Linked DNA regions of Magnetospirillum sp. XM-1. The protein of the gene in region 1 interacts with the protein of each later gene in a pairwise test. Links are inferred from orthologs where the notes say so. Each region holds a gene or a part of one and is shown on either strand. Other genes may lie near its edges.

Region 1 (5,346 bases):
GCTTCCACTGCTTCAAGGGGTCGCGTTCGCGGGACTTGAAGCGGCGCAGCTGCTCGTCCTGGGTCACCGAGAACCAGTACTTGTAGAGCTTGATGCCGGAACGGACCAGCATGCGCTCCACCTCGGGCGTCTGGCGCATGAATTCCAGGTATTCGGCCGGGGTGCAAAAGCCCATCACCCGCTCGACGCCGGCCCGGTTGTACCAGGAGCGGTCGAAGAACACCATTTCGCCCGAGGTGGGCAGGTGCTGGATATAGCGCTGGAAGAACCACTGGCCGCGCTCGACCTCGCTGGGCTTTTCCAGCGCGACCACCCGGGCGGCGCGCGGGTTCAGGTGCTCCATGAAGCGCTTGATGGTGCCGCCCTTGCCGGCGGCGTCGCGGCCTTCGAACAGCAGAACGAATTTCTGCCCGGTGTCGCGGGCCCAAAGCTGGACCTTCAGCAGTTCGGCCTGGAGCGCAGCCTTCTTGGTCTCGTATTCGGCGCGGCCCAGGCGGCTCTTGTAGGGATATTCGCCGGTCTCGAAGGCGTGGCGTACCGCTTCGGGATCGTGGCGCATTTCCGCCAGATCATGCCTGGCCTGGGCGGCCGGGCTGAGCGGCTTGGCCGCCGCCGGCTTCTTGCGGGCCGGGCGGGCCGGGTGTGCGGCGGGCTCCGTGGCGGCGACCGCGACCGTTACGCTCTCGGCTTTGATATCGTTCCCATCGTCGGCCATGTCTTCTCCCCGTGAAATAGCCCATCCTCGGAAAATCCTAAGCCCTTTACGGTTGTCAGGCCACGGTTTTCCCGAAGGGGCGGTCTTAGGGGCGCGGGCCATGGCCGACGCGGGACCGCAATGAACGGGATCAGTCGGTACGCTGGATCAGGTGGAAGCCGAACGGGGTCTCCACCACATCGGACACCTCGCCCGACTTCAGCGCGAAAGCGGCCACCTCGAATTCCGGCACCATGGCGCCCTTGGGGAACTCGCCCAGATCGCCGCCGTCCTCGCCCGAGGGACAGTCGGAATACTGCCGCGCCATCTGGCCGAAATCAGCGCCCTGGGCGATCTCGTCCTTGATGTTGTTGATCTCGGCCAGGGCCTCGTCCTTGGAGCGGGTGGCCTGGGAACGGGACGAGCCCTTGTACATCAGCAGGATGTGGGAGGCGCGGACGGTGGAAGACATTGAACTCTCCGATATAGGGAAGACGGTAATGTAGTATCAACGGCGCGGCTTCGCCAGTTCATGGATCAGGATGGCGGCGGTGGCGGCCACGTTGAGCGACTGGATACGGCCCGAGCCGGGCAGGGTGACGATGTCGTCGCAGGCCGCCAGCGTGGCGGGAGGAAGGCCGTCCTCCTCATTGCCGAGGATCAGCGCCACCGGCTTGCCCGGACGGTTCAGCACCTCGGCCACCGGCTTGCCCGAGCCGAGGGCGGTGCCGACGATGCGGTGGGAATCTCTAAGCCGTTTCAGGGCCGCAACGAAATTCCGGGTGCGAATCACCTCCACCCATTCCAGCCCGCCCTCGGAGACGCGCAGCGCCGCCTCGGACGGTCCGGCCTGGCCGGGATGGTCGGAGATCACCAGGCGCTCCAGGCCGAAGAAGGCCATGGTCCGGGCGATGGCCCCCAGGTTGTGGGGATTGCCGACGCCGTCCAGAACCAGCAGCGGCTTGCCCTCCTTGGCCCACACATGTGCCTCGGCGGGGTCGAAGAGGCGGAGGGCCTTCGGCCGGGTCACCGCGATGATGCCGCCGTGCAGCGGCGAGCCGAGGATCTTGGTCAGTTCCTCGGTGGGCGCCAGGCGGTAGGGCTTGCGCGCCGCCGCCATGGCCTTGCACATCTCGGCCGCCGCGTCCTTCATGCGCTCGTCATAGAACAGCCGTTCGACCCGGCCCGGATCATGGGCGAACAGCGCTTTGACCGCCGGCAGCCCCGCCACCTTCTCGGCTTCCGGGCTGATGGGATCGGGACGCCTCGGCGGCTGCTTCTTGTGCGGAAACGGCGCTCGTGCCATTGCTGGGCCTTTCGGGAAGAGTGGAACGGGTGTTGTGACTCGGCTGATCGTCTTCAACAAGCCTTATGACGTGCTGACCCAGTTCACCGACCGGGAGGGGGGGAGGGCGACGCTCAAGGATTACATCGACGTGCCGGGCGTCTATGCCGCCGGACGCCTTGACCGGGATTCGGAAGGATTGCTGGTGCTGACCGATTCCGGGACGCTGGCGGCGCGCATCAGCGAGCCCAAGCACAAGCTGGCCAAGACCTACTGGGCGCAGGTGGAGGGCATTCCCTCCGAGGCCGATCTGGACAAGCTGCGCCGGGGCGTGGTGCTCAACGACGGGCCGACCCTGCCGGCCGAGGCGCGGGCCATGGTCGAGCCGGACAACCTGTGGCCGCGCGATCCGCCCATCCGCTACCGCGCCGCCATTCCCACCGCGTGGATCGAGCTGACCATCCGCGAGGGGCGCAACCGCCAAGTCCGCCGCATGACCGCTGCCATCGGCTTTCCCACCCTGCGCCTGATCCGCTGGGCGGTGGGCGAGTGGACGCTGGATGGGCTGGCGCCAGGGGAATGGCGCGAAATCAAGCCTCCGCCAGCACCGCGCCCAGGCTCCACACGGCCTCGTCCAAAAGCTCGCGGCTGATCACCAGGGGCGGCGCGAAGCGGATGGTGTTGCGGTGGGTGTCCTTGGTGAGGATGCCCCTGGCCGCCAGCCGGTCGCAGACCTCGCGGGCCTGGATGCGGTCGGCGTCGAACTCGATGCCGATGAACAGGCCGCGCCCCCGGATGTCCTTGATCAGCGGGCTGTCCAGGGCGCGCAGGCGCTCCATCAGCCAGGGCCCAAGCTCGGCGGCGCGCTCGATCAGTCCTTCGTCCAGCAGCACCTGCAAGGCTTCCCGCCCCACCGCCGCGGCTAGGGGATTGCCGCCGAACGTGGAACCGTGGTCACCGGGCCGGAACACGTCCATCAGTTCCGCCTTGCCCAGCAGCAGCGACACCGGCAGCATGCCGCCGCCCAGCGCCTTGCCGAGCGTCACCGCGTCGGGTTTGACGCCTTCATGCTCGCAGGCCAGCAGGCGGCCGGTGCGGCCCAGCCCGGTCTGGATCTCGTCGGCGATCAGCAGCACCCGGCGGCGGTCGCAGATCTGGCGGCAGCGGGCGAGATAGCCCTCGGGCGGCACGATGATGCCGCCTTCGCCCTGGATGGGCTCCACCAGGAAGGCGGCGGTGTCCCGCGTTATGGCCTTTTCCAGGGCGTCGGCGTCGCCGAAGGGGATCAGGTCGAAGCCGCCGGGGAAGGGGCCGAAGCTGTCGCGGTACTGCTCCACCGTGGACATGCCGATGATGGCGATGGTCCGGCCGTGGAAATTGCCCTTCGCCGCGATGATGCGGGCTTGGCCTTCCGGCACGCCCTTCACCGTATAGGCCCATTTGCGCGCCGCTTTCAGCGCCGTCTCCACCGCCTCGGCCCCGGTGTTCATGGGCAGCGCCCGGTCCATGCCGGTCAACGTGCAGGCCAACTCGGCGAAGGGGCCCAGCGGCGCGGTGTGGAAGGCCCGCGAAATCACCGCCAGCTTGCCCGCCTGCTCGGTCAGCGCCCGGACCAGCCGGGGATGGCTATGGCCATGGCTGACGGCGGAATAGGCTCCCATCATGTCGATGTAGCGTTGCCCGTTCTCGTCCCAGACCAGGGCGCCTTCGCCCCGGACCAGCACCACCGGCAGCGGATGGTAGTTGTGGGCGCACCATGTATCCTCGAGGGCGATGGTGGCGGTCATGGCGGTTCTCCCGGTTGCGCCGCCATGGCCAGAATGGTTTCCATCAGGATGGCGGTCTTGTCCGCCACGTCGTGGGGCGGGCTGTATTCGGCGATTTCCAGCGCGAGGCAATGGGGCGAGGCCAGCAGCGGCCGCAAGGATTCCAGCAGTTCGGAGGCCGCAATGCCGCCCGGCACGGGCGAGCCCACCGCCGGGGCGTCCCCAGGATCGATGGCGTCCAGGTCGAGCGTGATGCCGAACGGCCCAGTGGGCCGGGGCAGGATTGCGGCAAGGCCCTTGGCCGTGACCTCCTCCATGCGGATCACCCGCAGGCCCGATTGGTGGGCGAAGGAATCCTCTTCCCGCTCGAAGCTGCGCACGCCCACCAGGGTGACGTCGCCGGGCTTGAGCGGCGGGGCGGGGCAGGCCACGCCGGCCAGTTGCGGGTGGCAGCGCCCCAACAGGCAGGCCAACGGCATGCCGTGCAGCGCTCCCGACGGGCTGGTGGAGGGATCGTGGCAATCCATGTGGGCGTCGATCCACAGGAGATCGAAGCGGCCCGGCGGGGCAAGCGCCCGGCTGAGCCCGCTCCAGGTGCCCATGGCGATGGAATGGTCGCCGCCGATGACGATGGGGAAGCGGCCCTCGCTCCTGACTGCGGCCACGGCTTGGGCCAGGGCGTCGCAGGCCCGGGCAACCACCGTGGCGGGCGAGGCGGCGGCCGAGGCCGAAACTGGCACCTCCTGCCAGCAAAGCCCCGGCGAGCGGGCTGCCAGACGGTCGAAGACGCCAGATTTTTTCAGTATTTCCGGCCCCTTGGCGCATCCCGGGTCGCGGGCGCCTTCTCCAATTCCGACGGCGATGATCGTGCAGCGACGATTCATGACGCCCTCCTGGCTCTCTCTTGCCAAGATGCGATGATCGATACCGCTCACCGCATCGCCCTCAGGCGCCGGGCGCCGCCCGTGGCGGCTTGGCTCCCGCGCCAAAAGGCGCGCGGCCCCTTGGGCCTAGCAGAACCACGATGAGATATCATCGCGGTTCTGTATTGAATCATGTGAGGGGGATCGGGCCGCTTTGGAAAGGCTGCCTTGAAAATGCCCAGATTCCGTCCCGTTTGCCGCCACGATCGACGCTCAGTATCCGGACTCGAAGGCGATCGGCCTTCCACCCCAAGGACGGAACCATCATGAAAAGCAGCAAGACCGCCGAGACGCAACCCGCTTCCACTCAGGCCAAGGCCAAGGCAGAGGACGCGGAGGCGCTTCGCCGCCGGCGGGCTCAGATCGCCGCGTATATCTAGGAAAGAGTGGCCGGAGGCCCGGTCGCCTCATTGGTCGCGGCCCAATCCGCGATCAGGGGCGACCCAGAGGCCGCCGGCGCAAATCCGGCGTAGGATACCGCTTCGGCCGCACCCGTGGCCGGAGCGGCGCCGGCGATGCCGGTGGCGCCCAGATCCTGGCGGTCAGCCTGGCTCTTGACGGTGTCGGACGGGACGGGGGAGGCGGCGGAGGTCTTGGCCGGAGAAGCCGGCTCCCAGCTGATCTCCACACGACGGGCGGCGGCGTCCTTGGACCCCTTCTTGCCACCCTTGACCACAC
Region 2 (3,913 bases), 1.7 Mb from region 1 along the record:
GGCGCCGCCGTGATCGGCGTGGACGACGGCCCCTGCCGTTCCATCGCCGCCGAGTTGTCCCGCTTAGGAACCCGGGTGCTGAAGGTCTCGGTGGAGCAGGTGCTGCCCGAGGGCTACTCCGCCCCCGACGGCGTGCTACACGAGCATGGCAAGCCGGTCTGCGACCTGAAGGACATCGAAAGTCTGCCCGGCCGCCACAACTGGCAGAACGCCTGCGCCGTGTTTGCCGCCGCCCGCGCCGAAGGCCTTTCGCCTAAGCAGATCGCCGCCGCGCTGGCCACCTATCCCGGCCTCGGCCACCGCCAGGAACTGGTGGGCAGCGACCACGGCATCAACTGGATCAACGATTCCAAGGCCACCAACGCCGACGCGGTGGAAAAGGCCCTGGTCTGCTACGACCACGTCTATTGGATTCTCGGCGGCCAGGCCAAGGAAGGCGGCATCGCCTCGCTGGAGAAGCATTTCGGCCGCGTCGAGCACGCCTTCCTGATCGGCGAGGCCACCGAAACCTTCGCCGCCACCCTGGAGGGCAAGGTCCGCTTCACCCGCTGCGGCACGCTGGAGAACGCCGTGGCCGCCGCCCGCAACCTCGCGGTGTCCGATTCCATCGACGGCGCGGTGGTGCTGCTGTCGCCGGCCTGCGCCTCGTGGGACCAGTTCAAGTCGTTCGAGCACCGGGGCGACACCTTCCGCGAGCTGGTCCAGGCCTTCACCGAAGGGGGGGATGCATGAGCGTCACCTTCGGGCGCACCGATACCTCCGTCCTGGGCCGCTGGTGGTGGACCGTCGACCGCTGGACCATCGCGGCGCTGTTCCTGCTGGTCGCCGTGGGCGCCATCCTCACCATGGCCGCCAGCCCGGCGGTGGCCGAGCGCATCGGGGCGCAAAGCTTCCACTTCGTGCGCCGCCAGTTCGTCTTCCTGGCGCCGGCCATCGTCATCATGCTGGGCGTATCGCTGTTGAGCCCGAAGCAGGTGCGGCGCATGGCGGTGATCGGCCTGTTGGGCTCCATCGTCCTGCTGGCGCTGGTGCCGGTGCTGGGCGGCGAGATCAAGGGCGCCAAGCGCTGGCTCAACATCGCCGGCATCTCGATCCAGCCCTCCGAATTCGTCAAGCCCATGTTCGCCGTGGTCTCGGCCTGGATGTTCGCCTCGGCCCGCCTGGATCCCGCCTTCCCCGGCAGGGTGATCGCCACCGCCCTGTTCGTCGTGGTGGCCGGATTGCTGGTCACCCAGCCCGACGTGGGCCAGACCGCCATCCTGACCGCCATCTGGGGCACCCAGTTCTTCCTGGCCGGCCTGCCGCTGATCCTGGTGATCGGCATGGGACTGGCCGCACCCATCGGCATCGTCGGCGCCTATTACATCTTCCCCCACGTCCAGGCCCGCTTCGATAAGTTCCTCGACCCCTCGGGCAGCGGCGCCTATCAGGTCACCACGGCGCTCAACGCCTTCAAGAACGGCGGATTGTTCGGCCGCGGCCCCGGCGAGGGCCGGGTCAAGCTGGTTCTGCCCGACGCCCACACCGACTTCATCCTGGCGGTGGGCGGCGAGGAGTTCGGCGTGGTGCTGTGCCTGTTCGTGGTGATGCTGTTCGGCTTCATCGTGCTGCGCGGCTTCGCCCGCATCCACAAGGACGACAACCTGTTCGTGGTGCTGGCCACCGCCGGCCTCTTGGTCCAGTTCGGGCTGCAGGCCATCGTCAACATGGCGTCCACGCTGCGCATGATGCCGGCCAAGGGCATGACGCTGCCGTTCATCTCCTATGGCGGCTCGTCCATGGTGGCCCTGGCGCTCGGCATGGGCATGGTGCTGGCGCTGACCCGGACCCGCTACGGCAGGGAGGGCATGGAGGCATGAGCGCCAACAAGCCCCTCATCGCCCTTGCCGCCGGCGGCACCGGCGGCCACGTCTTCCCGGCGGAAGCCCTGGCCAGCGTGCTGCTGGATCGCGGCTACCGGCTGGCGCTGATCACCGACAAGCGCGGCGCGGCCTATGGCGGCACGCTGGGCAAGCTCGAAACCTTCCGCATCTCGGCCGGCGGCATCGCCGGGCGCGGCAAGCTGTCGGCGCTGCGTTCCGCCCTGGAGCTGGGCATCGGCATCATCCAGGCCCGTTCCATCCTGAAGCGCATCCGCCCGGCCGCCGTGATCGGCTTCGGCGGCTACGCCTCGGTGCCGGGCATGGCGGCCGCGTCGCTGGCCGGCATTCCCACCGCCATCCACGAGCAGAACGCCGTGCTGGGCCGCGCCAACCGGCTGCTGGCCGCCCGCGTGCGCCGCATCGCCACCTCGTTCGCCGAGGTCAGCCACGTGGATGCCAAGCTGGTTCCCAAGCTGGTCCACACCGGCATGCCGGTGCGCGCCGCCATCCTGGCCAGCCGCGAGGCCGCCTATCCCGAGATCGGCGCCACCGGGCCCATCGAGCTGCTGGTGCTGGGCGGCAGCCAGGGGGCGCGCATCCTGTCCGAGGTGGTGCCCGCCGCCCTGTCCCGCCTGCCCGAATCCTTGCGCGGGCGCATCCGCATCGCCCAGCAATGCCGCCCCGAGGACTTGGACGGCGTGCGCCGGGCCTATGGCGGCACCGGCATCGACGCCACCCTGGAAAGCTTCTTCGCCGACGTGCCCGAGCGTCTGGCCCGCGCCCATCTGGTCATCGCAAGGGCCGGGGCCTCCACCGTGGCCGAGCTGACCACCCTGGGCCGTCCGGCCATCCTGGTGCCCTATCCCTTCGCCATCGACGACCACCAGACCGCCAACGCCCATGCCGCCGAGGATTCGGGCGGGGCCTGGCTGATGCAGCAGGATTCCTTCACCGCCGACACCCTGGCGTCGCGCCTGGAATCCCTGTTCACCCAGCCGGAAACCCTGGTGCGTACCGCGCAATGCGCCCGCAATTCCGGCCGCCCCAATGCGGCGCAAGCCCTGGCCGACCTGGTGGTCGGGCTGATCCCCAATGAGAGTGGAGCCTGACCCATGCGCACCATGTCGCTGAACATCGGCACCATCCACTTCGTCGGCATCGGCGGCATCGGCATGTCGGGCATCGCCGAGATCCTGCACAACCTGGGCTATTCGGTGCAGGGCACCGACATCGCCGACAACTACAACGTCGAGCGCCTGCGCAAGATGGGCATCCGCGTCCATATCGGCCACGCGGCCGAGGCCCTGGGCGACGCCCGCGTGGTGGTGGTGTCGTCGGCGGTCAAGGCCGACAACCCCGAGGTCCAGGCCGCCCGCGCCAAGCTGGTCCCCGTGGTGCGCCGCGCCGAGATGCTGGCCGAGCTGATGCGCCTCAAATCCGCCATCGCCATCGGCGGCACCCACGGCAAGACCACCACCACCTCGCTGATCGCCGCCTTGCTCGACGCCGCCCGGCTGGACCCCACGGTGATCAACGGCGGCATCATCAACGCCTACGGCACCAATGCCCGCCTCGGCGCCAGCGAGTGGATGGTGGTCGAGGCCGACGAGAGCGACGGCTCCTTCATCAAGCTGCCGTCCACCGCCGTGGTGGTGACCAACATCGATCCCGAGCACATGGACCATTACGGCACGGTGGACAGGCTGCACGAGGCCTTCCGCACCTTCGTCGAGAACATCCCGTTCTACGGCTTCGCCGCCATGTGCATCGACCACCCCGAGGTCCAGGCCCTGGTCGCCCGCGTGCCCGACCGCAAGCTGGTGACCTACGGCTTCAACCACCAGGCCCTGGTCCGCGTCGAGAAGCTGGCCATGGACATCACGGGGGCGCGCTACGACGTGGTCATCACCGACCGCGTCACCGGCGCCACCCGGACCATCGCCGACATCCACCTGCCCATGTACGGCGAGCACAACGTGCTGAACTCGCTGGCCGCCATCGCCGTGGCCAACGAGCTGGGCCTGGCCAACGACGTGGTCAAGAAGGCGCTC

What was found. The genes of interacting proteins can lie anywhere in the genome.
Region 2: the proteins of XM1_RS14575 (region 1) and murG interact in binary tests that used the Escherichia coli proteins (3 or more experiments, as listed by UniProt). The link is inferred for Magnetospirillum sp. XM-1 from one-to-one orthologs.

What each region holds. Positions count from the first base shown.
Region 1 is NZ_LN997848.1:3,149,313-3,154,658, forward strand. The notes cover bases 102-3,044. They hold XM1_RS14575 (RNA methyltransferase), read right to left. Parts: upstream 2,001-3,044; coding sequence 1,203-2,000; downstream 102-1,202. Other genes in these bases: ppk2 (polyphosphate kinase 2), read right to left, coding at 102-715; XM1_RS14570 (peptidylprolyl isomerase), read right to left, coding at 846-1,166; XM1_RS14580 (pseudouridine synthase), read left to right, coding at 2,035-2,631; rocD (ornithine--oxo-acid transaminase), read right to left, coding at 2,570-3,044. Outside these bases: more of ppk2, read right to left, coding at 1-101; more of rocD, read right to left, coding at 3,045-3,766; XM1_RS14590 (arginase), read right to left, coding at 3,763-4,629; XM1_RS14595 (OmpA family protein), read right to left, coding at 5,045-5,346.
Region 2 is NZ_LN997848.1:1,478,962-1,482,874, reverse strand. What follows is about bases 914-3,913. They hold murG (undecaprenyldiphospho-muramoylpentapeptide beta-N-acetylglucosaminyltransferase), read left to right. Parts: upstream 914-1,855; coding sequence 1,856-2,971; downstream 2,972-3,913. Other genes in these bases: murC (UDP-N-acetylmuramate--L-alanine ligase), read left to right, coding at 2,975-3,913; ftsW (putative lipid II flippase FtsW), read left to right, coding at 914-1,859. Outside these bases: murD (UDP-N-acetylmuramoyl-L-alanine--D-glutamate ligase), read left to right, coding at 1-732; more of ftsW, read left to right, coding at 729-913. UniProt on the Escherichia coli protein: Cell wall formation. Catalyzes the transfer of a GlcNAc subunit on undecaprenyl-pyrophosphoryl-MurNAc-pentapeptide (lipid intermediate I) to form undecaprenyl-pyrophosphoryl-MurNAc-(pentapeptide)GlcNAc (lipid intermediate II).